3 regions of the Nonomuraea sp. bgisy101 genome follow, and region 3 is predicted to be linked to each of the others. Evidence: riboswitches for the same ligand, from Rfam matches in the RefSeq annotation. Region 3 holds a riboswitch; each other region holds the start of a gene.
The links. Region 3 has a riboswitch for cobalamin ahead of AC3EO4_RS04425 (CbtB domain-containing protein). Riboswitches for the same ligand answer to the same signal wherever they lie in the genome.

Region 1 (10,404 bases), on a different contig from region 3:
GTCACGCCTGCTCCTCCTCGCTCGTCACGCCCGCTCCTCCTCGCCGGTCACGCCTGTTCCCTTTCGCCCGTCATGCCCGCTGCTCCTCCTCGCCGGTCACGCCTGCTCCTCGCTCGTCGCGATGCCGCCACCGAGCCGGAGGTCGCCGACGGCCTTGACCCGGACGCGGACGGCGTTGCCGGGCAGGTAGGCCACGTGCACTTCGTCGATGTCGACCACCTCGACGGTGCCGGGATCGGCTCCCGCTGAGATCGCCCGCTCGACGGCCTCGGCGCGAGCCTGGTCGAGGACGTCTTCGCGGGTGCGGGCGCCGGTGATGGCGAACAGCCGGTCGACGTCACCGCCGATCTGGCCGGTCGCGGCGCCGATGGCGTTGGCGACGGCGTGGTGGTCGGGCCGGAGGACGGCGGGGACGCCCGGCAGGCGATCGGGCAGCAGCACGCTGCCACCGCCCACCACCACGGCCGGCAACGGCAGGGCGGAGACGCGCATCCGGTCGACGAGCTCGCTGACCCTGGTGGCCATCCAGGCGACGCCGCTCCTGACGAGGTCCCTGCCGAGGTGCCGGACGAGGGACGGGTCGCCGATGTCGGCCATGCCGGCCGCGACGGCGAGGTCGGTCGCGGTGAGGACCTGGCCACCGAACACCAGCGCCCGGCTGGTCAGCTCGTATCCGACGCTGTCGGGCCCGACCTCCAGCGGCGGGCCGGTGGTGACGCGGCTGCCGCCGCCGAGGCCGATCGACAGCACGTCGGGCATGCGGAAGTTGGTGCGCACCCCTCCGATGTCGACCTCGCCGGTGGCCTGGCGGGGGTAGCCGCCGCTCAGCACGCCGACGTCGGTGGTGGTGCCGCCGATGTCGACCACCGCGCAGTCACCCACGTCGGCGAGGAACGCCGCGCCCCGCATGGAGTTGGTCGGCCCTGAGGCGAACGTGCGCACGGGGTAGCGGCGGGTGTGCTCGGCGTCCATCAACGTGCCGTCGTTCTGCGACAGGTAGAGCGGCGCGTGGATGCCGACCGCCACCAGTGCCGCGGTGAAGGCGTCCACGATCTCGTCGGCCAGGTCGCGCAGGCAGGCGTTGACGACGGTGGCGTTCTCCCGCTCCAGCAGCCCCACCCTGCCGATCTGGTGGGACAGGCTCACCCGCAGATGCGGCAGCTCGGCCAGCAGGATGCCGGCGGCCTGCTCCTCCACGTCGGCGTTGACGGGGGAGAAGACGCTGGTGACGGCCACGGTGTTGATGTCCCGGACGCTCAGCTCGGCCGCGACGCGTTTGAGCTGGTCGGGGTCCAGCGGGGAGATCGGGCGGCCGTCGAACTCGTGTCCTCCGTCGCACAGGTGGACGCTGGGGTCGATCGCCTTCACCAGCCGCTCCGGCCAGTCGACCAGGGGCGGCAGCGCCGCGGTCGCGGGGAGCGCCAGCCGTACGACGGCGGTGCGGGCCAGTCGGCGGCCGGTCACCAGCGCGTTGGTGAAGTGGGTCGTCCCGATCATGACCGCGGTGACGCGCGCCCTGTCGACGCCGGAGGAGGCGAGGAGCCGCTCCAGCGCGGTGACGACGCCGCTGGTCACGTCGAGGGTGGTGGCGGTTTTGATCTCGGCCAGGACGGTGGTGTCCGCCATCAGGACGGCGTCGGTGTGGGTGCCGCCCACGTCGATCCCGACACGCACGGATGCTGCTCCTGTCTGCGTCAAAGGGTGCTGGGAGGTGGAGGGGTGCTGGGAGGTTGACGGATGCGGGGAGGTCGAAGGGGGCGGGAAGGCAGAAGGGTGCGGGGAGGTCGAAGAGGGCGGGGGGAACGGCTCGGCGGGAGGGCGGTGCCAGGCGCTGCTCACGCCAGGCGGGCGCTCTCGTCGCGCGGGGCGCCGGTGAGGCCGAGCCTGCCCGCGACCGCGTAGACGGCGAAGGCGACCACGAGGGCGTTCAGCGCGGGGATGCCCCACGCGACGTACTTGCCGACCAGCGCGGAGCCGAGCCAGATGACCAGCGCGGCGGGCGCCCAGCCCGGCGCCGACTCCGGGAGCGTGCCGGAGGCGCGTGAGGCGTCGAGGGCGGGCCGCCATCGGCGGACGACGTAGTACTCGGCGACCATGATGCCGGCGACGGGCGGGATGGCGACGCCGAGCAGGACGAAGAAGTCGATGAGGTGGTCGAGGATGCCCGCGGCGGCCAGGCCGGTGCCGATGACGCCGAGCGCGACGGTGACGGCGGCCCTGTTGGCGTGTCGGCCGAAGGCGACGTGCAGGGTGTTGGTCATGCCGAGGGAGGCGGCGTACAGGTTCCAGTCGTTGATCTTGAGGGTGGCGGTGACCAGGATGACCGTGCCGACCACTCCGGAGGTGGTGGTGACGATGGCGATCACGTCGCCGGTGCGCAGCGCGTGCGCGAGCAGCACGCCGACCAGGGCCACCACGTACTCGCCGAGCGTGATGCCGAGCACGGTCTGCTTCACCACGTCGGCGGCGCTGCGGTTCCACCGGCACATGTCGGGGGAGATGACCGCGCCGACGATGAACCCGCCCGCCACGATGGTGGCGCCCTCGGCCAGGCTCAGGACGGGCCCGGGCGGCGCCGAGGCGGCCAGCGTGCCGAGCGACTGCTTCGACAGCTCGACCGCGATCGCCCACCCTGCCAGGGCGAGGAAGGCGGGGACGGTGATCCACGCGGTCCAGGCCATCCCCGCGAAGCCGTGCACGACGATCGCGGTGACCGCCAGCCCGGCCAGGATGGACCAGACCCACACGGGCGGGCCGCCCAGGATCGCGGCGAGGCCCTGCGCGAGAACGGCCGACTGGACGCCGAACCAGCCGAGCAGGCAGATCGCGATGACCATGCCGACCACGCCCGCGCCGTAGCGGCCGAACCCGGCCCACCTGGCGAGCACGGTCGTCGACAGGCCCTCCCGCATGCCCGCGACGCCGACGGCGATCGCGACGACCTCGAGGATGACGGCGCCGAGCGTGATCGCCAGGACCGCGTCCCAGAAGCCCATCCCCATGCCGAGCGTCGCGCCGAGCAGGAACTGCGAGAGCGCGCTCAGCATGCCGAACCGCTGGACCGCGACCGTCAGCCAGCCGTAACGGGCGGAGACGGGCACCCGCTGGAGCGCGTAGTCGTCGCGGGCCAGGCCCTCGTCGGATAACTCGGTGTTGATCGCCGCATCGGACATCCGATGCCCCTTTCTGCCGGTGGGAATCACGGGGCTCTTGTTGCGACGCTAGATTCACCGACGATCATTGGGAAGAGGCGATGTCGCGCCGCCCGGCCGCGCGGCCCGCCCCGGCCCTGGCGACCGGGAGCTCGAGGAGTGTCGAGGCCGGTGGTGTGGCGCAGGAGCCCGGGGGCTTGCTATACCGGGCAGGTCGCTGAAAGAGAAGGCATTGAGATCATGGAAATCTGGATCAACCCCGACTGCTCCAAGTGCCGGTCCGCGCTCTCCGTCCTGGACGCCGCGGCGGTCGGCTACACCGTGCGCCGCTACCTGGAGGATCCGCCGAAGGAGCACGAGATCCGCGACGTGCTGGTCAAGCTCGGCCTCGAACCGTGGGACATCACCAGGACGGGCGAGGCGCGAGCCGCCGACCTCGGCCTGCACGACTGGCCGCGCGACTCCCGCAGCCGTGACCGGTGGATCAGGGCACTGGCCGAGAACCCGACGCTGATCCAGCGGCCGATCATCACGGCCGACGACGGGTCGGCCGTGGTCGGGCGGACCGAGCAGGCCGTGCGATCGATACTCGGTTAGCGGCATGGTCCGCGGAGCGCGGGTGGGTTATAGTGCGCTGTCGTGGCGGTTCTCTCCCGCCCAACCTCCTGAGCGGATCCCCACGCGACCCGCCGGCCGCGGAGGCAAAGGGGACGCAGGAGCCTCGGGAGCGGCAGTCTGACCGGCTTCGCGACACTTCGCGGCCGCCAAGGGCTGCGGGCGTGGGCCGGGCCCTGGCGATGGCCGCGCGGAGAGTCGTCATGACCAGCAAGAAGCAGCTCAAGGCTCGCATCCGTGAGCGGATGGCCAAGACCGGCGAGAGTTACACCACGGCCCGCACGCACCTGCTCGGCAAGGCCGAGACGCACGCCGACGGCGGCTGGCGGTTCGTCGGCGGGCACCACCCCTCCAGCGCGGCGATCACCGCGATCCTCGCCAACCAGGGCGTCGCCATCAGCGAGCCGCTGGTGTTCCTCGCGGGTGGCGGCATCGGCGCCGGTTACATCCTGTGGGAGTTCCAGCACGACCAGACCCGGCACGTGACCCTGGGCTTTCGCAATCAGTGGCAGTACTACAACCGCTGGATGGACAAGACGCTCACCCGTCTCGGCGTGCCGTACGAGGAGCACACCACCGGCGGCGCCCGCGGGGCCAGTGACAGGCTCGCCGAGGAACTGGACGCCGGGCGGCCGTGCGTGATCCTTCCCGACCGCTATCACATCGGGTACTGGCGGCTGCCCGCCGCGCTGGACGGGCACGGCGGGCATCCCGTGGTCGCCTACCGGCGGGACGAGAACGGGGTGTACATCGACGACAGGGGCCAGGCGACGCTGCTCGTGCCGCGGGACCGCGTCGACGCCGCGCGTGCCAGGGTCGGTTCGTACAAGAACGTGACGCACGTCCTCGGCGACACCGTCTTGGACGAGGCGGCGCTGGCGAGCGCCGCACGAGAAGGGCTGCGAGACTGCGCCGGCCACCTGTCCGCGGCCTCCGACTCGTTCTCGCTGCCCGCGTGGCGCAAGTGGGCGCGGTTGCTGACCGACACCAGGAACGCCAAGGCGTGGCCGAAGGTCTTCGCCGACGGTCGCGGCCTGGCGGGGGCGCTGCTGTCGGTGTGGGAAGGCGTCGAGCCGGTCGGCATGGACGGCGGGAACCTGCGCGACCTGTTCGCCGGCTCGCTGGACGAGGCCGCGGATCTGGTGGGCGAGCCGCGCCTTTCCGGGCTGGCGGGACGGTTCAGGGAGATCCACGCGATGTGGCACGACCTCGCGGAGGCCGCGCTTCCCGCGTCGGTGCCCGAGTTCGCCAGGGCGCGCGAGCTGACCGCGGCGATCAGGGAGAGCGTCCTGGCCGAGGGAAGCGCCGGTGGCGCCCAGGCGGCAGCGGCGGGCGAGGAGCTGTGGAGGCTCAGGGCGCAGGCCGATCGGTCCGCCCCCGCCGGTGATCTGGCCGGTCTCTTCGCCGAACTCGGCACGCGGGTGGGCGCGATCTACCAGGCGGAGTCGGCGGCCATCGCGGAGCTGGCGGCACTCGTGCGCTGACCGGGGCCTCTTCGTCCGCTGAGCCTGTCCGCGGGTGACGTCAGTACCTGACGCGAGTGGCGATGATCTGCATGGCGAACTCCTGCTCCTCCTGCGAGGGCTGCCTCGTCCAGGTCGTGCCCGGGGCCTGCTCGGCCAGCATCCGGCTCAGGGCGGCGCCGAGCACGTCCGAGGGCTTGGCGCCCTGCATCTGCGTCCGGGTGGCGGCGTAGCGGTCGAGCACCCTGGCGTAGTCGACGAGCAGCGTGTTCGTGTAGCGGCTCTTCTCGCCGTCGGCCCGGTTGAGCGCCTCGACGTACTCGGGCTCGGGCTCCTCGAGGACCGCCTTCACGACGTCGAGGCGATCGCGGATCGGCTCGCTCGTGGAAAGGTCGCTCGCCTGGTCGTACATGGCCTGGACGGACTCCGGCGTGTCGCCCGCGAGCACCACGACCATGCCGTAGCCGCTGTCCTCCTCGCCGTACCCGCCTTCGACGCCGTCCACGCCGGGCGCCGACAGGGCGTCGCTCATGGCGTCGCGGAAGCCGTACTTGTCCATGCCGTCGATCTCGCAGGGCAGCCAGTTCTCCCGCAGGTGGAGCACCCCGACGCTCTCGCGGGCGGCGGCCTGGCCGAACAGGTGGCGTACGGCGCCCGCAGGATCGCTCATCGCGGCGGGTCCCATCGCCTTGAAGCGGTCGGCCATGAGGTGCATGGAGATCAGCATCGGCGGGTGATAAAGGCTCAGCACCCCGTGCTCGCCGTGGATGAAGAACGAGCCCACCTCGTTGTCGTAGGCCCCGAGCCCCGCCATGAACGCGATCTCTTCCTCCTCGCTGAGCCGCAGTTCCCACCCCCAAAGGCGGTTGACCTCGAACTGGTCGAAGCTCTCCCCTCTGAGCGGGTCGCGGAAGCGCCACCACAGCGCGACTCCGACGACCACCGCGGCTACCACCCCGAGCGCGATCCACATGGTTCGAGCGCCTTCCTGTTCGGATGCACAGGCGCAGGACCATAACACGATCTTCACTGAGCTATGGGACGGTTTGTCAGAGTCCCGGTCGAGCCGGTGATCGCAGGTGTGCGAGCATGGTCGGCGTAGGCGACGGCGGATCGAGGAAGCCGGTGAGAGTCCGGCGCGGTCCCGCCACTGTGATCGGTGAGCGGATCCCAGCAGGCCACTGCCCGAGTCGGGTGGGAAGGCGGGGACGAGCGTCGAGCCGGGAGCCAGGAGACTCGCGCGGTCGCCTCCTCAGCGGATCGGGGCGGATCTCCCCGGGAGAGGGAGGTGGTCGGCGTGCCGTACCGGCTGCCTGTGCTGCCGGCGGTGATCGCCGGAGCGGTCGCCGACGTGTCCACGATCGGCGGCTTCTTCGAGATGGGAGTCGGGCCGATCGGGCCGGGGTGGCGGCCGCTCGCCGATCTGCCCGTGAGACACCGGATCGACGACGCCGCCGTACGCCTGGGAACCGGCGAGACCAGGGTGGCGGCCTCCCTGCTGTTCCAGGGACTGGCCGCCCGCCTGTGGTCGCCCGTTGTCGGCGTGGCGGTGGCGCACGGCCTGCTCGTCGACGTCGATCCGTCCCAGGTGCACTGGTACCCGACCCCCTCCGGTCCGCTGCCGCTGCGAGCTCAGCGCCTGACCGGACGGCGGGTCGTGGGCACCTCCCTCGCCGAGCCCCTGTACCGCGCCGTGGTGCCCGGGCTGCTGGAGCCGCTCGCCCAGGCCGTCCAGGAGATCGTGAAGATCGCGCCGGGGCTGCTGTGGGGCAACGCGGCCTCCGCCCTCGCAGGCGCCGTCCAGACCCTCACCCGCGGGCGCCCCGAGCTCGCGGGACGCGCCATCGCGCTCGGTCGCGAGTTGCTCGCGCTCGGCGTGCTGCGCGGGAGCGGGGAGCTGGTCGAGCCCGCTCCCGACCGGCCGTTCTTCGTCCGGCGCAGCTGCTGCCTCTACTACCGGGTGCCCGGCGGCGGCATGTGCGGGGACTGCGTCCTGCTCGATCAGATCACGCGCCGCGAGCAGTGGGCGCTGACCATGCGCAGGGGCGGAGGATCCTGATGAGCCACGCCGCCCCGCCGATCGTCACGACGGGAGGACGCGCCGCAGCAGATAGGTGTCCATGATCCAGCCCTTGCGCTCGCGGGCCTGCGCCCGCAGCTCCCGGATGCGGTCGGCGACCTCGGGCACCGGCCCCGACACGAGGATCTCGTCCGGCGTGCCGAGGTAGGCACCCCAGTAGATGTGGTACTCCGCACCCAGGTCGGCGAAGGCGCAGCGCGCGTCGAGCATGACGACGACGTCGTCGGCCGCGACGGGGCCCTCCTGGGCCAGGCGGCGGCCCGTCGTGATGTGCACGGGCCTGGCCACCCTCGTCAGGCTGGTGCGATGCCGGGCCGTCAGCGCGGACACACTGGTGATGCCCGCGACGACCTCGTACTCGAACGCGACCCCTCCCCGCTCGACGACCTCCTCGATCCCGGCCAGCGTGCTGTCGTAGAGCCCAGGGTCGCCCCAGACGAGGATCGCGCCGGTCTCGTCGTCGCCGAGCTCGTCCCGGATGAACGCCTCGTACAGGTCGGCCCGACGCGAGCGCCACTCCTCGACGGCGGCGGCGTAGGCGAGAGTGGTCCTGTCCCGCTCGGGGTCCCGGGCCTCCACCAGCCGGTACGGCTCGCGGGCGTGCTCCTTGATCATGTCCTGGCGGAGCCCGACCAGGTCGTGCTTGGCCTCGCCCTTGTCGAGGATGAAGAAGGCGTCGGTCCTGCCGATGGCCTTGACGGCCTGGAGGGTGAGATGGTCGGGGTCGCCGGCGCCGATGCCGATGATGAGGATTCGCTTCACCCGGGAAAGTCTGCCGCCTCGGCGAATGGCCGGGCTCGCCGGGCCTGACCGAGGACGGCTCGTAGCGCAAAGTCACCGTTCAGCGCCATTGAGTGACGAGATTGTGGTGGGATGGGCTCCGTGCGACCCCCGACGAGAGGCCACCCGCATGCCCCCGATCCGACGCGCAGTCGCGCCGCTCATCGCCGTCCTGCTCCTGAGCGGCTGTGGAGCCGCCACCGGCGCGGCGCGACCCGCCGGTGAGCCGGCCGCGGCGACGCCCACGCCGGCGCCGTTCCTGACCCCGACGCCCGGGACGGGAAGGCCGCTCGGCAAGCGGCCGGCCAGGGACGGGAGCACCGTCTCGCCCAGGCCGGCCAAGAAGGCCCGCATCCCGTCGCCGCGCCCGAAGGCCACGAGGACCGCGCGACCGGCGCACCCCGCGCTCCGGATCGGTGTTCGTCCCGGCTCCTTCTGCTCGCCGCAGGGAGCGTTCGGCAGGAGCGAGGCCGGGACCCTGATGCGCTGCACCGCCCGCGGAGGCGACCCTGCCAGATGGCGGAGGGGCTGAGCCCGCCGTTCGGAAGGTCAGGCGGGCGACGGCGCGAGCAGGCGGCGCGCGACCTCGGCCGGGTGGGTGAGCTGCGGATAGTGGCCCGCTCCCGCGATCTCCGTCACGGGACGGCCGACGGCGGACACCAGCGGATCGTCGGATCCCACGACGATCTCCACGGGGACCGTGACCCTGGCGAGCAGGCGGCGCGACTCCTCGCGTTCGGCGACGGCCGTACGAAGAGCGGCGATGACCCGGCCCGCCACGCCGGGCCTGCGCAGGTCGGCCGCGGCGCTCGCCACGGCGGGCCCCTCGGGCAGGCCCAGCGTCCCGGCCAACCGGGCGGCGGACATCCGGCGCAGCATCGGGACGGCCGCCGCCGACCGGGTGAGCCGCGGGCCCGGTGCCTGCGCGAACGCAGGGGAGACCAGCACGAGCCCGCTGATCCGTTCCGGATGCCGGACGGCGAAGCGGAGCGCGGGACCGCAAGCCAGCGAGTGCGCGACCAGCACCGGCCGGGTGCGGACGGGGCCCATCAGGTCGTCCAGCCATGTGACCGGCGTCTCGTTCGCGGGGATGGGGGAGGAACGGCCCAGGCCGGGCAGGTCGGGGGCCAGGACCTTCCCGGGAAGCCGCGCGGCGAGGGGAGCCCAGAGGTCGGCGTTCATGGGCAGCCCGTGCAGGAGGACGTGGGCCGGGTCGTGGCGTTCGCCGTTCACCCAGGTGCGGCTCCCCGCCACCGGGTGGAAGCCGTACGGTTGGAGCCACGGCTCCCAGGCGCCGAAACGGGCGGCCACCAGGTCGTCGGCCCACCGGCGCAGGGCGTCGGCGACCGGCGGCATCTCCAGCCCCGCGGAGGCGGCGAAGGCGTGGGCGGAGTCCGTCGGGTAGCGGTCGGCCGACAGGAAGGACAGTGTCTCGGGGTCGGCGCCGGTCAGCGCGCGTGGCAGCCGCCGCACCAGACCCACGGGGACGGTACGGCGCGGCGCCCTGACGCCCGTGTGCTCGGCGATCGTGCTGATCAGCTCGGGCAGGAGGGGGGTGGCGTCGTCGAGCACCCAGTACTGGCCCGCCTCCGCCGTCGGCAGCCTCGCCAGGAAACGGGCGAAATAGTCGATCGTGACGACCGGCAGGAAGACGTCGGGCCCGCCGGGAAGCGCGGGCAGCCGTCCCTTCCACAGGTCCTCGACGAACGTGGCCAGGCCGATGTACTGCCCGGGGCCGATCACGGTGCTGGGGTTGGCGATGGACAGCGGGAGACCCAGCTCGCCGGCCCTGGCGCGGACGGCGAGGTCGCCCTCGAGCTTCGACGCCTCGTAGGCGCCCAGCCTGCGGTAGTCGGGGCGCCCGTCGGACGCGCTCACCCGGTAGCCGCTGACGTGCACGAGCCGCCGCAGGCCGGGCAGCGTGGCGGCCCATTCGAGCACGTTGAGCGCCCCTGTGACGTTGGTCGCCCGCGCCTCGTCCACGCCGAGTCCGAACCCGAAGCGGGCGGCGGCGTTGTAGACGTCGCGCGCGTCGGGCAGCCCGGCGAGGGGGCGGGTGATGTCGGCGTGGACGACGGTCAGGCGGCCGGTGTCGATCCCTCGCCTGGTCAGCCACGGGGTGAGGGTGTCGTCGCGGACGGCCGCCGCGACGTGCTGGTTGTCGTTGAGCAGTTCGGCGACGAGTGAGCGGCCGATGAAGCCGGTCGCCCCGAAGACGATGGCGTCCATAGAACTCCCTAATAGATCGGTCTACATATTTTCTGGCCCTGAAAGAGGCCCGCCTCCTTCTCGAGGCGGGCCTGTGCGCGACAGC
Region 2 (10,404 bases), on a different contig from region 3:
CGGCGTGGGTGGCGTGGACGCTGGTGGTGTCAGGGTGGGTTCTGGCCACCGCGCTGATCGCGGGCGCCACGCGGGTCCTTCGGCCAGCCCCCGGAGCCTGAGTCGGCGAAGGCGCCGAAGGAGGAGCTCTCGACCCTGAAGCGGGGCAGCGCCTGCGGGTAGTGGGTCTTCAGGAAGGTCACGAGGTGCTCGCGGGCGTCGCACTTCAGATCCCAGACCGAGGCCGAGTCGGCCGCGCTCATCAGCGCGCGCAGCTCCACCAGGCCGTTGGGCTGGACGTCGGTGACCTGGAGCGTCCAGTCCTTCTGGTCCCACAGCGGGTGGTCCTTGACGAACCGGTGCAGTTCCTCGCGCAGTTCCTGCACGGGCACCGACCAGTCGACGCGGAAGTAGACGTGCCCGATGACCCTGCTGCCGTGCCTGGTCCAGTTCTCGAACGGGTTCTGGGTGAAATAGGAGACGGGGAAGACCAGGCGCCGCTCGTCCCACGAGCGGACCACGACGTAGGTGAGCGTGAGCTCCTCGATCCTGCCCCACTCGTTGTTGACCACGACCACGTCGTCGAGCCGCAACGCGTCGCTGAAGACGAGTTGCAGCCCTGCGAGCATGTTGCCGATCGTGGACTGGGCCGCGATGCCGACGATCGCGCCCGCGATGCCGGCCGAGGCGAGCAGTCCGGCGCCGAGCGCCCGCACCTCGGGGAAGGTGAACAGCGCGGCGCCGAACGAGATCACGATGATCACCGCGGCGGCGGCCCTGCGGACCAGGGTGATCTGGGTCCTTGCCCGCCGGGCTCTGCGGTTGTTCTCCTCGACCCGCTCGAGCTGGTCGAGGACGACATCGGTGACCGCGTAGGCGGCCTGGATGAGCAGCCAGGTGAACGCGGCGATGGTGACGACGCCGGTGAGACGCTCGACGATGGGGCTCGCCGAGGAGCTGACCATGGTGGGGACGAACGCGGCGTTGAAGGCGACGACCGCCGCCACGGCGAACCCGGGCCAGGTGCACCTGACCACCAGGTGCCTGAGGAAGTCCCAGGTACGGCCGGCCTTGAGCAGGACCCTGCGAACCAGTTCGACGCCGATGACCGCCCCGAGCACGGAACCGATCAGGATGAGCCAGTTCATCGGCGACACAATCATGCCCCCTAATGTCTCAGAATGTCTCGTCGAAGGTCACATTGCCCTCAACCGCGACCTGATATGCGGAAACCCTGCGTTCGAAGAAGTTCGCCAGCTCCTGCACGTCCTGCAGTTCCATGAACGCGAAGGGGTTGGCGGTGCCGTACCTAATGGGCAGACCGAGCCGGCGCAGCCGCTGGTCGGCGACGTACTCAAGGTACTCACGCATCTGCCCGACGGTCATGCCCGACATGCCGTCACCGCACAGGTCGCTCGCGAAGGCCAGCTCGGCCGCGACGGCCTCCTCCAGCATCCTGGTGACCTGCTCGCCGAGCTTGTCGTCGAACAGGTCGGGCTCCTCGGCGCGGACGGTGTCGACGACGCTGAAGGCGAACTCCATGTGCATCGACTCGTCGCGGAAGACCCAGTTGGTGCCGGTGGCCAGGCCGCCGAGCAGGCCGCGGGAGCGGAACCAGTAGACGTAGGCGAAGGCGCCGTAGAAGAACAGGCCCTCGATGCAGGCGGCGAAGCAGATGAGGTTGAGCAGGAAGGTCCTGCGGTCCTGCCTGGTCTCCAGCCGCTGCAGGTCGGACAGGGAGTCGATCCACCGGAAGCAGAACTCGGCCTTGTCGCGGATGGAGGGGATGTTGTCGACGGCGGCGAACGCCTTCACGCGCTCGTCGGGGTCGGGCAGGTAGGTGTCGAGCAGCGTCAGGTAGAACTGCACGTGCACCGCCTCCTCGAACAGCTGCCTGGACAGGTACAGGCGGGCTTCGGGGGCGTTGACGTGCTGGTAGAGGTTGAGGACGAGGTTGTTGGCGACGATGGAGTCGCCGGTGGCGAAGAAGGCGACCAGCCGGTTGATGAGGTGGCGCTCCTGGGGCGACATCTTGGCGAGATCGGCCAGGTCGCTGTGCAGGTCCACCTCCTCGACCGTCCAGGTGTTGCGGATCGCGGCCCGGTAGCGCTCGTAGAAGTCGGGATAGCGCATCGGGCGCAGCGTCAGGTCCATACCGGGGTCGAGCAGCATGTGTTTCTCCTTGCGAACGGAACGTCTGTCGTGCGGGGCGGCGGGTCCTACTGGCAGGCCTCGCACACCTCGGGGTTCTCCAGCGAGCACGCGACCGCCTCGCTCACCGTGAACGCCTGCTCGGGCGCCGCCTGCACGGTCGTCTGCGCGATCCTGGTGGCGGGGCGCGAGCGCAGGTAGTAGGTGGTCTTCAGCCCCTGCTTCCACGCGTAGGCGTACATCGACGACAGCTTGCCGATCGTCGGCGTCGCCATGAAGAGGTTCAGTGACTGCGACTGGTCGATGTAGGGCGTCCGCGCCGCCGCCAGGTCGATGAGCGCTTTCTGCGGCAGCTCCCACGCCGTCCTGTACAGGGTCTTGAGCTCGGCCGGGATCCCCTGGATGTCCTGGATCGAGCCGTCCGCGCGCTTCACCGCGTCGCGCATCTCCTGCGTCCACAGCCCAAGACGCTGCAGGTCCGCGACCAGGTACCGGTTGACCTGCAGGAACTCGCCGGACAGGGTCTCGCGCTTGAAGACGTTCGACACCTGCGGCTCGATGCACTCGTAGCAGCCCGCGATCGAGGCGATCGTCGCCGTCGGCGCGATGGCGATCATGAGGGAGTTCCGCAGCCCGGTTCTGTCGATCTTGGCGCGCAGGGCGGTCCACTCGGGCGAGTCGCCGGCGCCGTAGTGGTCCGGGTGCAGGACGCCCTGCGCCGCCCTGGTGTCGCCGTAGGAGGGGTGACGCCCGCGCTCGACGGCGAGGTCGGCGGAGGTGTCGTAGGCGGCCAGCGCGATCTCCTCGGCGATGCGCGTGGACAGCGCGAGCGCCTCGGCCGAGTCGAACGGCAGGCGCAGCGAGAAGAACACGTCGGCCAGGCCCATCACGCCGAGCCCGATCGGCCTCCATCGCAGGTTGGCGGTCTCGGCCTCGGGCGTCGGGTAGAAGCCCAGGTCGATCGTCTTGTCCAGGAAGCGCACCGCGGTCCTGACGGTGGCGCGCAGCCGTACCCAGTCCATGGTGCCGCCCGCCAGGTGGGCGGCCAGGTTGATCGAGCCCAGGTTGCAGACGGCGGTCTCGCCGTCGCTGGTCACCTCGAGGATCTCGGTGCAGAGGTTGGACAGGTGGATGACGTTCTCCGGGCGCGCGGTCTGGTTGGAGGCGCGGTTGGCGGCGTCCTTGAAGGTCATCCAGCCGTTGCCGGTCTGCGCGAGCGTGCGCATCATCCGGCCGTAGAGCGTGCGCGCGGGGATCTGACGGGTGTGCAGGCCCGCCGCCTCCGCGGCCCGGTAGGCCTCGTCGAACGCCTCGCCGTACAGGTCGGTCAGGTGCGGCACCTGCTTGGGGTCGAACAGCGACCACGGCTGGTCGGCCTCGACGCGGCGCATGAACTCGTCGGGCACCCAGTTGGCGAGGTTGAGGTTGTGGGCACGGCGGGCCTCCTCGCCGGTGTTGTCACGCAGTTCGAGGAACTCCTCGATGTCGGCGTGCCAGGTCTCCAGGTAGACGCAGGCCGCGCCCTTGCGGCGGCCGCCCTGGTTGACGGCGGCCACGCTGGAGTCGAGCGTGCGCAGCCACGGGACGATGCCGTTGGAGTGGCCGTTCGTGCCGCGGATCAGCGAGCCGCGCGAGCGGACCCTGGTCCACGCGATGCCGATGCCGCCGGCGTACTTCGACAGCCTGGCGACCTGGCCGTAACGCTCGTAGATCCCTTCCAGCTCGTCGCGCGGCGAGTCGAGCAGGAAGCACGACGAGAGCTGGGGACGGCGGGAGCCGGAGTTGAACAGCGTGGGCGAGCTGGGCAGGTACGACAGCGTGGACATCAGCGCGTACAGCTCGGCGGCCTCGGCGACCGAGGCGGAAAGACCGCAGGCGACGCGCAGCAGGAAGTGCTGCGGGCGTTCGAGCACGCCGCGCGTCTCGGGGTGGCGCAGCAGGTAGCGGTCGTAGACGGTGCGCAGGCCGAAGTACTCGAACCTGTCGTCGGCGCTCTCGTCCACCAGCGCGTCGAGGGCGGCGGCGTTGGCCGCCACGAAGGCGGCCAGCCCGTCCTGGAGCAGACCCGCGGCGTGGGTGGCCACGATCGACTCGGAGAAGGTCCTCACGCCGTGCGCGGCGGCCTCGTCCGCGATCTGCTCGGCCAGCAGCCTGGCGGCGACCCTGGAGTTCTCCGGGTCGGCGATCACCCTGGCGGCGGCCTCCTCGATGGCCAGCCGGCGATCCACCTCTACGATCTGCGTCACGCTCTCTCCTCGCGAGCTCACCCCGTGAAGGCAGGCGAGAGCACGCGGGCACGCCGCGAGACCCCGCGGCCCTCCCTCGAGGCCTTGGACAGGTCACACCGCTGGCAGGTCTTCGGACTCGCGGGCGTACGTCAGCTTCCTACTGGCCGTCGCTTCCCAGGCCATGGGCCCAGTGCTTCGTGACGGCGGTCGTTCCCGCTCACCGCTGCGGGGCAGTGCCGGCATCTCACCGGCTTCCCTTTTGCTTCGCCCTGCTCGGGCGAACCAGCGACGACCAGGATCCTACATCTAGTGGCCGCGGACGCAACTACCCCAACAAGTTGTGTCGATCAGCCCCAGGTCCTTGAGCACTTCGCGGGTCCTGCCGGCCTCGGACCCGAGCCACGCGGCGAAGTCGTCGCCGCTGAGCGGGATCGGCTTCCACCCTCTGGCGCGGCAGGCGTCCAGCCACCGCGCGGACCGGGCGACCTCGTCGAGCACCTCGACCGCCCGGGCGCGATCGCGTTCGCTCATCTGCTTGGGCCCGAGCACCGCGCACCAGTCGGCGAAGTCGACCCTGACACCGGACTCCAGCAGGGTCGGCGCCTCGACGTCCTCGACCCGCTCGGCCGAGGAGACGGCCAGCGCCCTGAGACGCCCCTTGCCGAGGCGCTTGCGCCACTCGCCGAGCGGGCCCGCGGCGACGCCCACCCTGCCCGCCAGCAGCGCCTCGGCCGCATCGTCCGTGGTGGGGTAGCCCGCGTAGTCGAGCACCCTGGCGTCCGCGCCGAGACCGCGCGCGACCAGTCCGAACAGCAGGTGATCGGACTCTCCCTGCGGCCTGCCGCCCAGCACGGTGCCGCCGGGGTCGGCGACCAGCCGCCGCGCGAAGTCGTCGAACTCGCGAAAGACGGAGGCGTTGGAGACGACCAGGACCTCGACGTCGCCGACCAGCCTGGCCAGCGGGGTGCCCGTCTCCTTCACCCCGGCCATCTCGGCGGCCGCGATCGCGGGCAGGCCGGTCACCGTCAGCAGGGGCCCTCCCTCGGCCACGCCGTCGCGTTTGAACTGCCCCGCGAGCACCCGCGCGACGGGGACCCAGGCCTCCCCTCCCGGCACGACGGAGAAGCTCGGGGTCGGGCGCGTGGCCGTACCGCAGCCGGCCAGGCCCGCCATAGCGGCCAGCGCTCTCGCGACGAACTCCCGACGGCGCATGCGCAGGCCCCTCCCGTCGCCCCACCCCTCCGCTACTCCATGTTATTGGTCGGAGGCGGAGAGTCACACATCGGGGGCGGGCAGGTCCGCGGGCAGGGCGAGCAGGCGGATGTGCAGGGGCCGGGCCTGCTCAGGAGCGTCGGCGGCACGATGGCTGTACTTCTTCAGCAGCAGCATGTACTCCTCGAAGAAGTCCTCCAGCTCGCCCAGCGTCATCCGGCCGAGAGCGCGCGAGACCTTCACCCACGCGGGATCGGCCTGGTAGGCGGCGGGCAGGAGCTCCAGCAGGATCCCCTTGTCCTCCTCGAGCCCGATCCGGTGGAACTCGGCCAGCACCGGGCGGTCCTCGGGCGCGAGCTGCGCCGGATGGGGCAGCCTGATGTCTCCCGTCTCCGTCTTCCGCCACCACCGCTCACGCCCGGCCGACCGCTCGGGGATCTCCTCGATGAACCCGTACTTCTCCAGCTGGCGCAGGTGATAGCTGGTCGTGCCGGTCTTGGCGTCGAGCAGCGAGCCGAGCGTCGTGGACGTGGCGGGACCGTGCAGGCCCAGGTGACGGAGCATGGCGCGGCGCATCGGGTGGGCCAGGGCCTTCAGCTTGCCCGGGTCGTCCAGGACCCACGGCTCGTCATCCTTCATGACGAGCACCCTAGTCCTCCAGAAGGATTTCTGCAGACATGTCTTTGCCGATAACTCTCTGCAGAGTAGGTTCGGCAACATGAAGAGATTAGTGATCTCAGCGATGGCGCTGCTGGTGGCGCTGGCCGCACCGGCGGCGGCGCACGCCAGGCCGACGACCGGCGTACCGGCGACGGGGGCGCCGCCTGCCGTACCGGTGCCGGCCGATCTGACCACGACGGAAGTGAGCTTCGCGGGCGGCGGCGGGCTCACCCTGCGCGGCACGGTCCTGTCCCCCAGAGGCGGGCAGGGCGCGCGCCCCGGGATCGTGCTCGTGCACGGAGCCGGCGCGGGCACGCCCAGGACCAAGCTCATGACCGAGGCCGTGGAGTTCGCCAGACGCGGCATGGCGGTGCTGGTCTACGACAAGCGCACCGAGGGCTACTCGCTGTTCGAGCGCTCCTATTCACAGCTGGCCGACGACGCGCTCGGCGCGGTGGCGGCGCTGCGCCGCCAGGCGGGCGTGAACCCGGCCCACGTCGGGCTCTGGGGGCTGAGCGAGGGCGGATGGGTGGTGCCGCTGGCCGCCTCACGCTCCACCGACGTGGCGTTCGTGGTGCTGGTCGGCGCCAACTCCCTGCAGCCGCTGCGCCAGCAGGCGTGGGCGGTCTCGGCGGGCCTGCGCAAGGCCGGCGTCGCGGGCTCGCTGCCCGACCGTTCGGTGCCCACGCTGTACCGGGCGATCTCCGACGGCGGGCTGTTCCCCGAGCCATGGCACGACCCGCTGCCCGTGCTGCGGAAGGTCCGTCAGCCGGTCCTGGCGATCTGGGGCACGCACGACCTGCTGACCCCGCCGGTCGAGAGCCCTCCGCTGATGGCGAGAACCCTGGCCGAGGGCGGCAACGAGCACGTGACGCTCCGCCTGTTCACCGGCGCGGACCACGCCGCCCACCGCACTCCCGACGGCGGCGTCACCAGGGCGCCCGAGCTGACGCCCGGCTACCCCGAGCTGGTCGGATCGTGGGTGTCCGACGTCGCCTCCGGGCGCGCGCCCCGTTCGAGCCCGCCGGAGGCGGGCACGAAGGCGCAGCAGGCGTCGGCGACCATCCCTGTGCCGCCGCCCGCCTGGTGGGAGTCGGCTCCCGTGCAGGCCGCCGCGCTCCTGCTGTTCCTGGTCGCCTTCCTCGGCTACCCGCTGGCCGCCGGCGTCCGCAGGGTCAGGGGTACGGCGGTGGCCGCGGGCCCCGCGCCCAGAGTGCTGGCGGGCGCGGGGCTGGCCGTGGTGGCCGGCGGCTTCGGCTACCTGATGTACCTGGTCATGACGGGTGGCAAGCTGGCCGAACCCGGACCCGTCCTGGCGGGCAGGCCCGTGCTCTGGCTGCTGCTGCAGGCACTGGTGGTCACGGTCGCCGTCGCCACCGTGCTGACCGCCCGCGCCTGGCGCGCGGCCGGGCGGGGCTCCGAGCGGGTACGGCTCGGCCTGCTCGTCACGGCCGGCGCGGTCATGATCCCGTGGGCCCTCTACTGGGGCCTGCTGCTGCCCTGAGGGCCCTCTCCTTGGGCCTATTCGACGGTGACGCTCTTGGCCAGGTTGCGCGGCTTGTCGACATCCCGCTCCAGCGCGACGGCCGCGTGGTAGGCCAGCAGCTGCAGCGGGATCGTCAGCAGGATCGGGTCGAGCTCGATCTCGTTCTTGGGGATCACGATCACGTCGTCGGCCAGCTTGGCGTCGGGCTCGCGGTGGCCGACCATGAGGACCTGGCCGCCACGCGCCCTGATCTCGCCCAGCGTGGTGAGGTTCTTGTCGAGCAGCTCGTCGTCGGGCACGATCGCCACCGTCGGCAGCTCGGGGCCGATCAGCGCGAGCGGCCCGTGCTTGAGCTCGCTAGCCGGATAGGCCTCGGCGTGGATGTAGGAGATCTCCTTGAGCTTCTGCGCGCCCTCGCGGGCCACCGGGTAGCCCCGCACCCGGCCGACGAACATCATGCTCGGATGCACCGCGTACTTCTTGGCCAGCTCGGCGATGCGGTCGCCCTGCTCGAGGATCTTCTCGATCTGCGTCGGCAGCTCGCGCAGCCCCTCGACGATGCGGCGGCCGTCGGCCGGCGACAGGTCGTGCACCCGCCCGAAGTGCAGGGCGAGCAGGGCGAAGGCGATCGCGGTCGAGGTGAACGCCTTGGTGGAGGCCACCGACACCTCGGGGCCCGCGTGCAGGTAGATGCCGCCGTCGACCTCCCTGGCGATCGCACTGCCCACCGCGTTGACGATGCCGATGACCCGCCCGCCCTTGCGCTTGAGCTCCTGCACGGCCGCCAGCGTGTCGTAGGTCTCGCCCGACTGGCTGATCGCGACGTAGAGGGTGTCGGGGTCGACGACCGGATTGCGGTAGCGGAACTCGCTGGCGGGCTCGGCGTCGGCGGGGATGCGGGCCAGCTCCTCGATCAGCTGCGCGCCGATCTGGCCGGAGTAGTACGCGCTGCCGCACCCGATGATCTTCACCCGGCGGAAGGACCGGGTCTCGCGGGCGTCCATGTTGAGACCGCCCAGGTGGGCGATGTGGAAGCGCTCGTCGAGGCGGCCGCGCAGGGTCCTGGCGATCGACTCGGGCTGCTCGGAGATCTCCTTGAGCAGGTAGTGCTCGTAGCCGCCGGTGTCGTAGTGGCCCGCGTCCCAGTCGACGGTCAGCGGCTCCTTGGCGGTCTCGCGCCCTCCGCTGGCGAAGGTGTGGAAGCCGTCGGCGGTCAGCACCGCCAGCTCGCCGTCCTCCAGGTGGACGACCTGGCGGGTGTAACGGACGAGGGCGGCCACGTCGGAGGCGGCGAACATCTCCTTCTCACCCAGACCGAGCACGATCGGGCTGCCGTTGCGGGCGACCACGATCTCCTTGGGCCGCTCGGAGTCGACGACCGCGATGCCGTAGGTGCCGACGATGCTCTTGAGCGCCTTCCTGACGGCCTCCTCCAGGGTGTCGGTCTCGGTGACCGTCCGGGCGATCAGGTGCGCGAGCACCTCGGTGTCGGTCTCGGAGACGAAGACCACGCCCTCGGCGACGAGCCTGGCCCGCAGCTCGTCGGCGTTCTCGATGATGCCGTTGTGCACGACGGCGATGCGCTCGTCGGACGACAGGTGCGGATGGGCGTTCTCGTCGCTCGGCACGCCGTGGGTGGCCCAGCGGGTGTGCCCGATGCCGAGCGTCCCCTTGAACCTGGCGGGTACGGCCTTGGCGAGGTCGGCCACGCGGCCCTTGACCTTACGCAGCTTGAGCCCCTTGTTCGACACCACCACCCCGGCCGAGTCGTAGCCGCGGTACTCCAGGCGCTGCAGCCCCTCCAGCAGGATGGGCGCGGCATCCTTGCTGCCGACATAAGCGACGATTCCGCACATGGGCCAACCTTCCTATCCGTAGACGATCCTGCGCAGCTGGCGCAGCGACAGCTCGGGGGCCGCCACGCGCCGCGCGGGTAGTTCCGCCGCGATCCTGGGGAAGATCTCGTCGTTGGTGAGGCCACGGGATTTCAGCTCACCGTGGCGGCGCCGCACGAACTCCTCGACGGGCTCGGAGAAGTACGCCACCACCTCGGCCACCACGCGCGCCGCCTCACCGTGGGCGAGCTGGCTCGTCCTGGTCAGGTGCGCGATGAGGTCCTCGTAGGGATGCACAGGGCAGGACCCTACGCAGGGATCACACGCCATGCCAACATCCTGCCCGAAATCGGGCAGGAATCACCCACTGAAAGGCGACACGCCGATGAATGGGGTGCGCGCAAGCCTCCAAGAGGCCGACACGCGCACAGAGATCGCCATACCCCGCGAAAGCCGCGATCAGCTCGCCCGTTACGCTGCGTTATTGACTGATCTCGCTTCGCAGGGGGTTCTCATGCTGCTCTGGGCCGCCGCCGCCCTTATCGCCGCGCTCGGCCCTGGAGGGGCTCAGGAGGACTTCCAGGCCGCGGCCAAGGAGTACGGCGTGCCGGAGAGCGTGCTGCTCGGCGTGTCCTACCTGGAGTCGCGCTGGGACACCCACGACTGGCGGCCCAGCGTGTCGGGCGGGTACGGACCGATGCACCTGGTGGACGTCAACGCCGTACCCGAGGCGGGACCGCACCACCTGGGCGACCCGCGGGGCGACGACGCGCGGCCGATGCGCATCACCACGACTCCCCCGGCAACCGTCCAGAGGGACGAGCGGACGTTGCAGCGGGCCGCGCGGCTGACC
Region 3 (10,404 bases):
CGATGTCGATGGCGAGTACGTAGGTCATCAGTGTTTGTGGTGGTTGTCGGGCTGGCGAGGGTCGCCAGGATGTTCGAGGCCGGGGACGAGCTCCACCCGCGCCGCCCGCTGCACGTCCAGCCAGCGGGCGAACGCCCGCTGCCCGGCCGCCGCCACGAGCTCCGCGTCAGCCGAACCGCCCGCAGGCGCGGAGGCGGGCACAGAAGCGGGCACAGAAGCGGGCACAGAAGCGGGCACGGAAGCGGAAGCCGGGGCGGGCACGGGAGCGACGTCGGGAGCGGGGGCGGAAGCCGCGGCGAGACCGGCGGCAGGGGCGGAAGCGGGGGCGGGACGGGCGATGGCCACGTGCCAGCCGAGCGGGTCCCTGACCGGCCCGGCCTGTGTCCCGTACGGCAGGCTCCGCAACGCGGCCGCGATCGCGGAGGGCAGCGTGTCGAGGGAGATCGCCCCGAGCGGCTCCAGGTCGTCGGGGGTGGCGTCGGCGGCGGCGCGCTCGTCGGCGTAGAGCCCGTGCCGTACCAGATGGAGGGGCGGGGCGGGGTCCCGCGGCGGCGGCGACCACGCGGCGGGGACGCGCGCCGACGCGGTCACGGAACGGTGGACGGCGCGGACCCACGGGCTGCCGTTGTAGGCGGAGGCGTTGATGGAGCCCAGCTCGACGGCGGCGAGGCGGTCGAGCGCCGGGCCTTCGAGCGGCGCGAGACCCCTGGCAAGCGCCTCGTGCTCGCACAGCACCTCCGTCAGGATGACCTGCGTCACCCAGCGGGCCATCTGCCTGTCCTCGGAGCTGCCGGGCGCGGGCAGGGCGGCGCTGAGCGGCCCTTCCCGCAGGCCGCGCAGGCGGGCGTCCAGGAGGTCGCGGGGGACGGCGTGCCCGTCGACCGTTCCGATCACGGCCCCGTGGACGTGAGCGGGGTGGGAATGGGTCATCGCGCGACCTCCACGCGGACGGCGGGCGTGTACTGGCATCTGCCGTACCACATGATCTTGGCCAGCGCCCAGGAGCGGACCTCGGGGGCGTCGGGCGGGACCGAGACGGGGAAGGAGACGTCCACCTCCGCGCCCGGGGCCACCTCGAAGCCTTGGACGACGGAGGGGAGCAGCTCCCACGTGCCCCACGGGGAGGCGAGCTGGGCCTCGCCGCGGATGGGCCCCGCGGTGGTGTTGGCCAGGCGTATGGTCAGGGCGGCCCGGTCACCGGGACGCAGGCGGAGCTCCTCGGTGACGGCGGTGACCGACAGCCCTGTCGGCCTGCCTTCGTCCGCCCTGGTCCCCTGCGCGGCCTCCCCGTCCCCTGGCACGGACTCGATGGGCGCGGGCAGCTCGGGGGCGTCGCCGAGCGCGACGGTGACGGCGTCCTCGATCACCTGACCGCCCACCTGGGTGCGGACGGTCACGAAGTGCAGACCCTGGCCCTCGCCGGGAGTGACGGTGAACGGGAAGCGGGCGTGGCCGCCCGGTTCGAGGCGGAAGACGCGCCGGGACGGCTCGGCGGTCCAGCCGTCGGGCAGCTCCAGCGTCACCACGCCCTCGTGGGGCGCGTCCACGAGGTGGGAGGAGACGACGACGTCCATCTCGAACGGGCCCGCGGAGGTGACGAGGGCGGGGGAGGCGGCCAGGCTCACGGGGAGGTAGCCGAGCGGGGCGGGCCCCTTGTTGTGCAGCCAGTAGCGGCTGTAGACCGGCTGGGCGATCTCGGCGGTCGCGCCGAGGACCGCGCTCGACCGGTCGAGGGGCGCGGGGGCCACGAAGGTGGCGACCTCGGCGCCCGCCAGGGAGAGCGTGTCCTGTGTGCCGGGGCCTTCGAGCAGGTCGGAGCGGACCAGGCCGTCCAGGTCGAGGACGGGCGAGTGCAGTGAGGCTGTCGCGCCCAGGCCCGTCGACTCGGTCAGCCTGATCGTCACCCCGTCCTGTTCCGCCGAGACGCCGTGTGCGAGCGGGTTACCCGTGGCCTTGACCGTGCTGAACAGCACCTCACGCGGCGGGTCCACCCGCAGCAGCGAGTGCAGCGGCGGCAGGTCGCCGCCCTGGGCGGGGAGCACGCGGGGCAGCAGCGGCGTGCTGAACCCCTGTCCCGCCGCGGGCAGGCCGAGCGCGCGCCAGTCGCCGTCGCCCGCCGCCAGCGCGTAGGAGAACTCGTGCGTCCAGTGCTGTAGCTGGAACCCCGATCCGTCAGGTGTCGTACGGCGGGGCGGATCCAGCCACACGCCCGAGGGCCAGCCGGTGCACGAGCGCATCAGCGACAGGTGCAGCGCCCCCGAAGGGTCGACGGCGAAGCCCGGCAGGCCGTACGTGAGGAGGGCGACCGTCCTGTCCTCCAGCTCCTCGCCTCCGACGGGGCACAGGGCGTGGATGACCGCCCCGTCCAGCAGCGGGTCGGCCGGGTCGGTCACGATCAGCGCGGGCAGGGCGCGCACGTCCCGCAGGTCGGCGCTCGGCTGCCACACCTCGGCCAGCGGCTTCTCGGCGGGCACCCACACCCGGCTCGCGCCCGACTCGAGCGCGTCGAGGAAGGCGGGGTCGCTGCGCGACAGCAGCTCGGCGGCCAGCGGGTTGGTGCCGGGGCCGCCGAGGATGATGCGCACGTCGGGCAGGTTGGAGTCGACGTCGAGCCAGCCGTACCTGGAGCCGGACGCCGAGGAGGTCGTGGCGGTCACGCCCACCCTGGCCAGTGCCACCACCAGATCGCGGGCGGCGGCCGCCTCCTCGTGGGAGCGGACGACGATCTCCGCCACGCCGATCGCGCGGGCCCCGGCCCCGCCCAGGTCGACGCGGGCGGTGGACGACAGGCCGAACCAGGTGTTGGCGGGGTTGTCCAGCGTCCACGGGTGCTCGGCGCTGTCGACGTCCGGCAGGGCGAATCCGCGTCCGACGACCGCGCCCGCGACGTCGGAGACGGGCAGCGCGCCCCGCACCTGGGCGGGGAAGCGAACCCTGAGCAGCCGGTCGGCGCCGGCGTGGTCGAGGACGCGGGTGGCGAACTCGACCCGCTCGTCCCTGAGCGTGACGACCTGCTCGTAGGACAGGTCGCCGATCTCGCCGGTGACGATCAGGCGGGAGCCGAGCGGGCTGGTCTCGGCTCTCACGGTGGCGGTGGTGGTGCCGGTGCCGGTGATCGCGCCCGTGGGGATGAGGTGCCAGGGGCCCTCGCCCATGTCGGGGTGCTGCGGGTACTCGTCGTAGAGTCGCAGCTCGTTGCCGAGGCCGGTCAGCAGCTCGTGGCCGTCCCTGATGAGGGAGGTCAGGCCACCGCCCCGCGCGGGGTCGGCGGTGACGCGCCAGCGCCCGCTCTCGACGGTGTGGCCCTCGATCGGCCGCCACTCGTCGGCGTCGCCTTCGATCACCTGGTAGGCCCGCCAGCCGAGCGCGGGCACGTCCTCGGCGAGGAAGACGTGCGTGCCGTCCTCGACGACCGAGGGGGCGTCCACCCGCAGCCCCGGCTCCAGCCGTACCCTGACCAGGCCGTCGCGGGCGAAGGAGAGCGTGTTGGTGACGACGACAGAGCGGCCGTCCACGGCCACGCGCCCCAGCAGCGCGTCGAGGGCGCGGTCGCGGGCGTCGGCGGCCAGGTCGTACGCCTCGCGCCAGCCGGTGAGCAGGTCGACGTAGACCTGGTCGGACTCGGAACCGGTGATCGCGTCGTGGTGCGCGCCGTAGGCGAGCTGCCGCCACACCTTGTCCAGCGCCGCGTGCGGGTAGCGGCCGAGACCTAGCAGCGACGCGAACGCGGCGAGCCGCTCGGCGTCGAGCGCGGCCACCTCGGCGGCGCGCTGGGCCTGCTTGGTGTCGATGTACGAGACGTCCTTGCCGGTGTAGATGGGGTTCATGTCGCGTGTCTGCGGGCTGAACGTGCTCGTCGCGGCCTTCACCGCCTCGAAGAAGTCGTGCGGCACCGCGCAGACGAACTTCGGCCACACGTAGCGGGCGGCCCACTCCCTGTGGATCTCGGTCACCCACTTGTTCGGCGGGGTGTAGTCGGTGCCGACGGGCAGCAGCACGTTCTTGGTGGCCGCGACGGGCTTGAGGCTCGCGAACAGCTCGTGGACCGCCGTCATCGCCTCCTCCAGCGTCGCCGAGGAGTCCATCCACCAGCCCGCCGAGTAGTGCGCGGGCATGTAGTGCGTCACGACCCCCAGCCCCGACGGCGAGATCCACTCGAACTCGCTCGGGAACTGCATCAGCGTGGCGTCGTTCTTGGCCTGCCTGAAGTTCTTGCTGATCGGGCCCCACTGGTGGAAGGGCCCGCGTGCCCACGCGCTGCCCGTCAGGCCCGCGGCGGCCAGGTAGCCGGGGAACTGCGGGTCGTGGCCGAACGCGTCGAGCTGCCACGCCGTCCGGGGCTCGCCGCCGAGGATGTCGCGCTGGTAGCCGATGCCGTACACGATGTTGCGGATCGTGGTCTCGGCGCCGGTCAGGTTGGTGTTGGGCTCGTTGTAGGTGCCGCCCATCAGCTCGACCCTGCCCTCGGCCATGAGGCGGCGCAGGTCGGCCCTGCGCTCGGGGTGGATGTCGAAGAACGGCTTCAGATAGTCGATCTCGGCGAGCACGAACTTGTAGTCGGGGTCCCGCGCGGCCAGCGCCAGGTGCGCCTCCACCAGCGCGAACGCGTTGCGCTCCCACAGCGGCCTGGTCGTCGCGTCACCCGACAGCAGCTCCCACGGGCTGGTGTAGGCCGCCTGCGTGTTCCACCAGACGGGGTCGTAGTGGAAGTGCGACACCATGTGCATCGTCCAGCCGGGCTCCTCGACGGTCACCTCGGCGGCGATCTCGCTGCCCGCCGCGCTCACGTGGCAGTGGAGCGTGCTTCCCACCGGGGCGCTCACCTCGAGCGGAACCTCCACCACGACGGTTCCCTCGCCCGCGGGCACGATCGCGTGGCCCGCGATCCCCTCACCGCGCACCTCCAGGCCGGTGTCGTGCTCGCCCTGCTCGGCGGTGACCCTGAGGACCTGGTACGGCTGCGCGTCCGTTCCCACGAAAAGGTCGGTCGACTCGGCGGACAACAGGCGAACGGGCACGGGGTCTCCCTCGGCGTCCTTGGGGGCTGTCGCCGTCACCCTAGGTCCTATCAAGATCAATGGCAACGTTGTCATAGCCGTGACCACTTGCTCACGAACCCCCCGGAACCCGGCGAACCGTCCGCCTCGCGGGCCAGGAGATCCTGGAACGGCGTTCAGGCTCGGGAGGCTCCGCGCCCGGGAAGCATGGGCTCCAAGAACAGGGCGATGTTGACGAGAACCACAGAAAGGGATACGTTCCGGTAGATTTCGCGGCGACTCAGGGGAAATCCGGTGAGATGCCGGTGCGGACGCGCCACTGTATCCGGGAATACAACCCTCGGGAGCCAGGTCACCTGACCGCCGCGACCTCGACCAGCGGGACGCGTCATCCCTGAGGAGGCTTCACATGAGTGGTCTGTCCACGTCCGTAACCGCTATTCCGCTCCACCGTCTCACGCGCTGGCTGCTGGCCGTGCCCGTCCTGATGCTGCTCGCGTACCTCGTCCTGATGGACAACGGCGCGATCTCGCAGACCGGCACGTTCCTGCACGAGCTCATGCACGACGGGCGTCATCTGCTCGGCGTGCCCTGCCACTGAGGCACGGCCGTGGTGAGAACCCTGGTGGTCAGGGGCCTGCTCGTGGGCCTGCTGGCCGGACTCGTCGCGGGCGCGTTCGCCTTCTTCGTGGGTGAGCCGCGCGTCGACGCCGCCATCGCCCTCGAAGAGGCGGCCGCGTCCGCCGCTCCCTCGGAGCCGCACGGGCACGACGACGGCGCGGCGGCCTCCCACGATCACGGCGAAGAGGCCGTGGTCAGCAGACCGGTGCAGAAGGCCGGGCTCTTCCTCGCAACCGGCCTGTACGGCGTGGCGGTGGGCGGCGTCTTCGCCCTCGTCTTCGCCGGGCTGCGCGGCAGGGTGGGGCCCAGGTCGGAGCCCGGGCTGGCCGTCGCCGCCGCGGCGGCCGCCTTCGGCGCCATCATCCTTGTCCCCTTCCTGAAATATCCGGCCAACCCCCCCGCTGTGGGCGACCCTGAAACGATCAACTCGAGGACGGTCCTCTACGTCGTCATGGTCCTCGTCGGCCTCGCCTCCATCGCGATCGCCGTCGCCGCCGCCCGCAGGGTCACCGTGCCCGGGGTGTGGGCGAAGGGCCTGGTGGCAGGGGCCACCTTCCTGGTGCCTGTGATCGCCGCGTGGGCGCTCCTCCCGCGCGTCGACGAGGTGCCGACCGGCTTCCCCGCCGCCCTGCTGTGGGACTTCAGAGTCGCCTCCCTCGGCACCCAGCTGGTGTTCTGGGCGGCGTTCGGGCTGTTGTTCGCCGCGGCGGGCGAACGCGTGAAGGCACGGGTCAGCTGACCAGAGTGCTGTTCGTCCGGCATGCCTTGACGGTCGGCATGCGTGGCGCGCGCTTCCCCACGGGGGAGGAACGTGCCGACCCGTCAAGCCTTGACGCCGCCCACCTCCTGGCAGGGACGCTCCCCGAGGGACCCGGGGGAACGGCGTTCGTCGCCCCGGGCCGGGCCGCGCAGGAGACCGCCGCGGCGCTCGGGTTCGAGCCCGTGGTCGTGCCCGAGCTGGCCGAACCGGACTACGGGAGGTGGCGCGGCCTGCCGTACGAGGACGTCGCCCAGGCGGACCCTGAGTCCTTCGCGCGCTGGCTCGCCGACCCCGGCGCGGCGCCCCACGGCGCCGAGTCCCACAGCCACGCGGCGGCCCGGGTCGTCCGCTGGCTGGAAGGACTCCGCGACGCCGCAGTCCCTGACGACCACCCGCGCGAGCAGGTTCCCGCCCCCGGCGCGGGCCTGGGCGCCCTGCGCGCGATGGTCGTGTGCGATGTCGGCGCCGTACGGGCGGCGGTGGGGCACGCCCTCGGAGTCGGGCCTCTCGTCGCCGCGCGTTTCGATCTCGCCCCTCTTTCTCTCACGCAGTTGTCCGCCACCCCGGAGGGCTGGCGGATCGGGTACGTCAACCGGAAGGCCGCACCGTGACCGCCACCTATCCCTTCAGCGCCGTCGTCGGCCTGGACGATCTCAAGCTGGCGCTGGTGCTCAACGCCGTCTCCCCCCGCGTGGGCGGCGTGCTCGTCAGAGGCGAGAAGGGCACGGCGAAGTCCACGATCGTCAGAGCGCTGGCCGCGCAGCTGCCGCCGGTGGAGGTGCTGGCGGCGTGCAGGTTCGCGTGTGATCCTTCCGCGCCGGACCCCGAGTGTCCCGACGGGCCGCACGAGCCGGGCGAGCAGGCGGTGACCAGGGCGGCGACGCTGGTGGAGCTGCCGGTGGGAGCGTCGGAGGACCGGCTGGTGGGCTCGCTGGACCTGGAACGGGCGCTCACGGAGGGGGTCAAGGCGTTCGAGCCGGGCCTGCTGGCCGCCGCCCACAGGGGCGTGCTCTACGTGGACGAGGTCAACCTCCTGCACGACCACCTGGTGGACCTGCTGCTCGACGCCGCCGCGCTCGGCACCTGCTACGTCGAACGGGAGGCCGTCTCCGTCCGGCACGCGGCCAGATTCCTGCTGGTCGGCACCATGAACCCGGAGGAGGGCGAGCTGCGGCCCCAGCTCCTGGACCGGTTCGGGCTGACGGTGGAGGTGCGGGCGTCGCGAGAGCCGTCGGAACGGGCCGAGGTGGTACGGCGGCGCATGGCTCACGACGCCGACCCGCGAGCGTTCGCGGCGCGGTGGACGGCGCAGGAGGCGGAGCTGGCGGCGGGGATCGCGGCGGCCAGGGACCGTCTCCGGGCGGTGGAGTTGCCTGACGCCCGCCTGCGGCAGATCGCGGAGGTGTGCGCGGCGTTCGAGGTGGACGGCCTGCGCGCCGACCTGGTCACGGCGAACGCCGCCGTCGCGCATGCCGCCTGGCGGGGTTCGAGGGTGGTGACGACCGAGGACGTGCGGGTGGCGGCCAGGCTGTCGCTGCCGCACCGGCGGCGGCGCGACCCGTTCGACGCGCCCGGACTGGACGAGCGGCTCCTGGAGGAGCTGCTGGCCAGGACCTCCGAGGACGAGCACCCCGACGACGACTCCGACCCCGACACCCCGCCCCCGACGGGGGACGACCCCACGGGCGGTCCCGACGGCGACGGCGGTCAGGGCGACGGGCAGGACGAGGGTCAGGGCGAGGGCGGGCAGGGCCACGGGCGGGCCGACGGCGGGCGGCGCGGGGACGCGACATCCGGCGGCGACACCCAGGCGGCGGACGGAGCCCCCGCGGGCGAGCCCCGCGGCGACTCGCGCCCACGGGAGGCGTCAGGGCCGCACGAGAGCCCCGCAGGAGCCGAAGACCAGGAAGGCCGGATCCAGGTGGCCGGGGTGGCGGCGCCGTACCGGGTGCCGTGGCTGAAGGTGGAGGGCCTCGGCGACGGCGCGTCCGGCAGGCGGTCGCGCGCCCGCACCCCGCACGGCCGCACCACAGGCTCCCGTGCCCCCCATGGCCCGCTACGCTCGCTCCATCTCACCGCCACGCTCGTCGCCGCCGCGCCGTACCAGAAGGAACGCGGACGCTCCGCCCCCGGCCTGCTCATCCGCCAGGAGGACCTGCGCGAGACGGTCAAGGAGGGCAGGGAGGGCAACCTGGTGCTCTTCGTCGTCGACGCCAGCGGATCCATGGCCGCGCGCAGGCGGATGACCGCCGTCAAGACCGCGGTCCTGAGCCTGCTGCTCGACGCCTACCAGCGGCGCGACAAGGTCGGCATGGTCACGTTCAGGGGCAGCGCCGCCGAGGTGGCGCTGCCGCCGACCTCGTCGGTCGAGGCGGGCGCGGCGAGGCTGCGCGCGCTGCCGACCGGCGGGCGCACGCCGCTGGCGGCGGGCCTGGCGCGCGCCGCCGAGGTGCTGCGCGTGGAACGCATGCGCGACCCCGACCGCAGGCCGCTGCTGGTGGTGGTGACCGACGGCCGCGCCACCTCGGGCGGCGATGTGGACCGCGCCGCGGCCCTGCTCACCGGCACGGCGAGCGTCGTCGTCGACTGCGAGTCAGGGCCGGTGAGGCTCGGCCTGGCCGCACGCCTGGCGACCAGACTGCGCGCCAGGCTCATCCCGCTCGACGGGATGGACGACCTCATCCGCGACTACAGAAGGGCGAGCTGACATGCCGCAGGGCAAGCCGGAGGTCGTCCCCGACGACGGCCTCACCACCCGGCAGCGCAGGAACAGGCCGCTGCTGATCGTTCACACGGGACCCGGCAAGGGCAAGTCGACGGCCGCGTTCGGGATGGCGCTGCGGGCGTGGAACCAGGGCTGGCCGATCGGCGTGTTCCAGTTCGTGAAATCGGCCAAATGGCGCATCGGCGAGGAGCGGGCCCTGCGCGTCCTCGGCGACTCCGGCGAGGGCGGGCCCGTGACCTGGCACAAGATGGGCGAGGGCTGGTCGTGGATCCAGCGTCCCGGTGCGGAGGAGGACCACGCGGCTGACGCCCTGGAGGGCTGGCGGCAGATCAAGCGCGACCTGGAGGCCGAGGCCTACCGGTTCTACGTGCTCGACGAGTTCACCTACCCGATCAAATGGGGCTGGCTGGACCTCGACGACGTGGTGGCCACGCTCGCCGGCCGTACGGGGAACCAGCACGTGGTGATCACCGGCAGGGACGCGCCGGAGAAGCTGCTCGCGGCGGCCGATCTGGTGACCGAGATGGGCAAGGTCAAGCACCCCATGGACGCGGGCCAGAAGGGGCAGAAGGGCATCGAGTGGTAGTTCCGCGCCTGGTGATCGCCGCGCCGGCCTCGGGGAGCGGCAAGACGACCGTGGCGACGGGGCTCATGGCGGCGCTGCGGGCGCGCGGGCTGCGGGTCTCGCCGCACAAGGTCGGGCCCGACTACATCGACCCCGGCTACCACGCGCTGGCGACGGGCCTGCCGGGCCGCAACCTCGACCCCTGGCTGACCGGCGAGGAGCGGGTGGCGCCGCTGTTCCTGCACGGGGCGGCGGGCGCGGACGTCGCGGTGGTCGAAGGCGTGATGGGCCTGTTCGACGGCAGAGCGGACACGGACTTCGCCTCCACCGCGCACGTCGCCAGGCTCCTGGACGCGCCCGTCGTGCTGGTCGTGGACGCGGCGCGGCAGAGCAGGTCGGTGGCGGCCGTCGTGCATGGTTTCGCCACGTTCGACCCTCGCGTGCGGGTGGGTGGAGTCATCCTCAACCGGGTGGGCTCCGAGCGGCACGAGGAACTCTGCAGGTCGGCGCTGGCGGCCACGGGGACGCCGGTGCTGGGGGCGATCAGGCGGGACGACGCGGTGTCGACCCCTTCACGCCACCTGGGGCTGATCCCCGCCGCCGAACGGGGGAGCGAGGCGGTGGCCGCCGTGGACCGGCTGGGCGAGCTGGTGGCCCGCTCGTGCGATCTGGAGGCGCTGCTACGGCTGGCGCGGACGGCGCCCCCGCTGGACGGACGAGCGTGGAGCCCGGCCGG

Region 1: another riboswitch for cobalamin. It lies ahead of AC3EO4_RS44635 ((2Fe-2S)-binding protein); the one in region 3 lies ahead of AC3EO4_RS04425 (CbtB domain-containing protein).
Region 2: another riboswitch for cobalamin. It lies ahead of AC3EO4_RS39515 (ribonucleoside-diphosphate reductase subunit alpha); the one in region 3 lies ahead of AC3EO4_RS04425 (CbtB domain-containing protein).

What each region holds. Positions count from the first base shown of each region.
Region 1 is NZ_JBYITD010000035.1:83,593-93,996, forward strand. It holds gene AC3EO4_RS44605 (S-methyl thiohydantoin desulfurase family protein) at 1-5, opposite strand, end outside; gene AC3EO4_RS44610 (hydantoinase/oxoprolinase N-terminal domain-containing protein) at 97-1,674, opposite strand; gene AC3EO4_RS44615 (purine-cytosine permease family protein) at 1,836-3,173, opposite strand; gene AC3EO4_RS44620 (arsenate reductase family protein) at 3,393-3,749, shown strand; gene AC3EO4_RS44625 (BtrH N-terminal domain-containing protein) at 3,971-5,251, shown strand; gene AC3EO4_RS44630 (hypothetical protein) at 5,292-6,203, opposite strand; cobalamin riboswitch at 6,301-6,486, shown strand; gene AC3EO4_RS44635 ((2Fe-2S)-binding protein) at 6,528-7,289, shown strand; gene cobF (precorrin-6A synthase (deacetylating)) at 7,314-8,072, opposite strand; gene AC3EO4_RS44645 (hypothetical protein) at 8,221-8,622, shown strand; gene AC3EO4_RS44650 (alpha/beta fold hydrolase) at 8,640-10,319, opposite strand.
Region 2 is NZ_JBYITD010000027.1:127,206-137,609, reverse strand. It holds gene AC3EO4_RS39530 (hypothetical protein) at 1-101, shown strand, start outside; gene AC3EO4_RS39525 (mechanosensitive ion channel family protein) at 30-1,127, opposite strand; gene AC3EO4_RS39520 (ribonucleotide-diphosphate reductase subunit beta) at 1,156-2,151, opposite strand; gene AC3EO4_RS39515 (ribonucleoside-diphosphate reductase subunit alpha) at 2,199-4,376, opposite strand; cobalamin riboswitch at 4,463-4,660, opposite strand; gene AC3EO4_RS39510 (Bug family tripartite tricarboxylate transporter substrate binding protein) at 4,665-5,570, opposite strand; gene AC3EO4_RS39505 (ArsR/SmtB family transcription factor) at 5,634-6,209, opposite strand; gene AC3EO4_RS39500 (alpha/beta hydrolase family protein) at 6,289-7,734, shown strand; gene glmS (glutamine--fructose-6-phosphate transaminase (isomerizing)) at 7,752-9,572, opposite strand; gene AC3EO4_RS39490 (hypothetical protein) at 9,585-9,848, opposite strand; gene AC3EO4_RS39485 (N-acetylmuramoyl-L-alanine amidase) at 10,036-10,404, shown strand, end outside.
Region 3 is NZ_JBYITD010000002.1:174,999-185,402, forward strand. It holds gene AC3EO4_RS04410 (ROK family protein) at 1-28, opposite strand, end outside; gene AC3EO4_RS04415 (DUF7158 domain-containing protein) at 28-930, opposite strand; gene AC3EO4_RS04420 (glycoside hydrolase family 38 N-terminal domain-containing protein) at 927-5,057, opposite strand; cobalamin riboswitch at 5,246-5,375, shown strand; gene AC3EO4_RS04425 (CbtB domain-containing protein) at 5,407-5,598, shown strand; gene AC3EO4_RS04430 (CbtA family protein) at 5,608-6,357, shown strand; gene AC3EO4_RS04435 (histidine phosphatase family protein) at 6,363-6,989, shown strand; gene AC3EO4_RS04440 (VWA domain-containing protein) at 6,986-9,085, shown strand; gene cobO (cob(I)yrinic acid a,c-diamide adenosyltransferase) at 9,087-9,689, shown strand; gene AC3EO4_RS04450 (cobyrinic acid a,c-diamide synthase CobB) at 9,698-10,404, shown strand, end outside.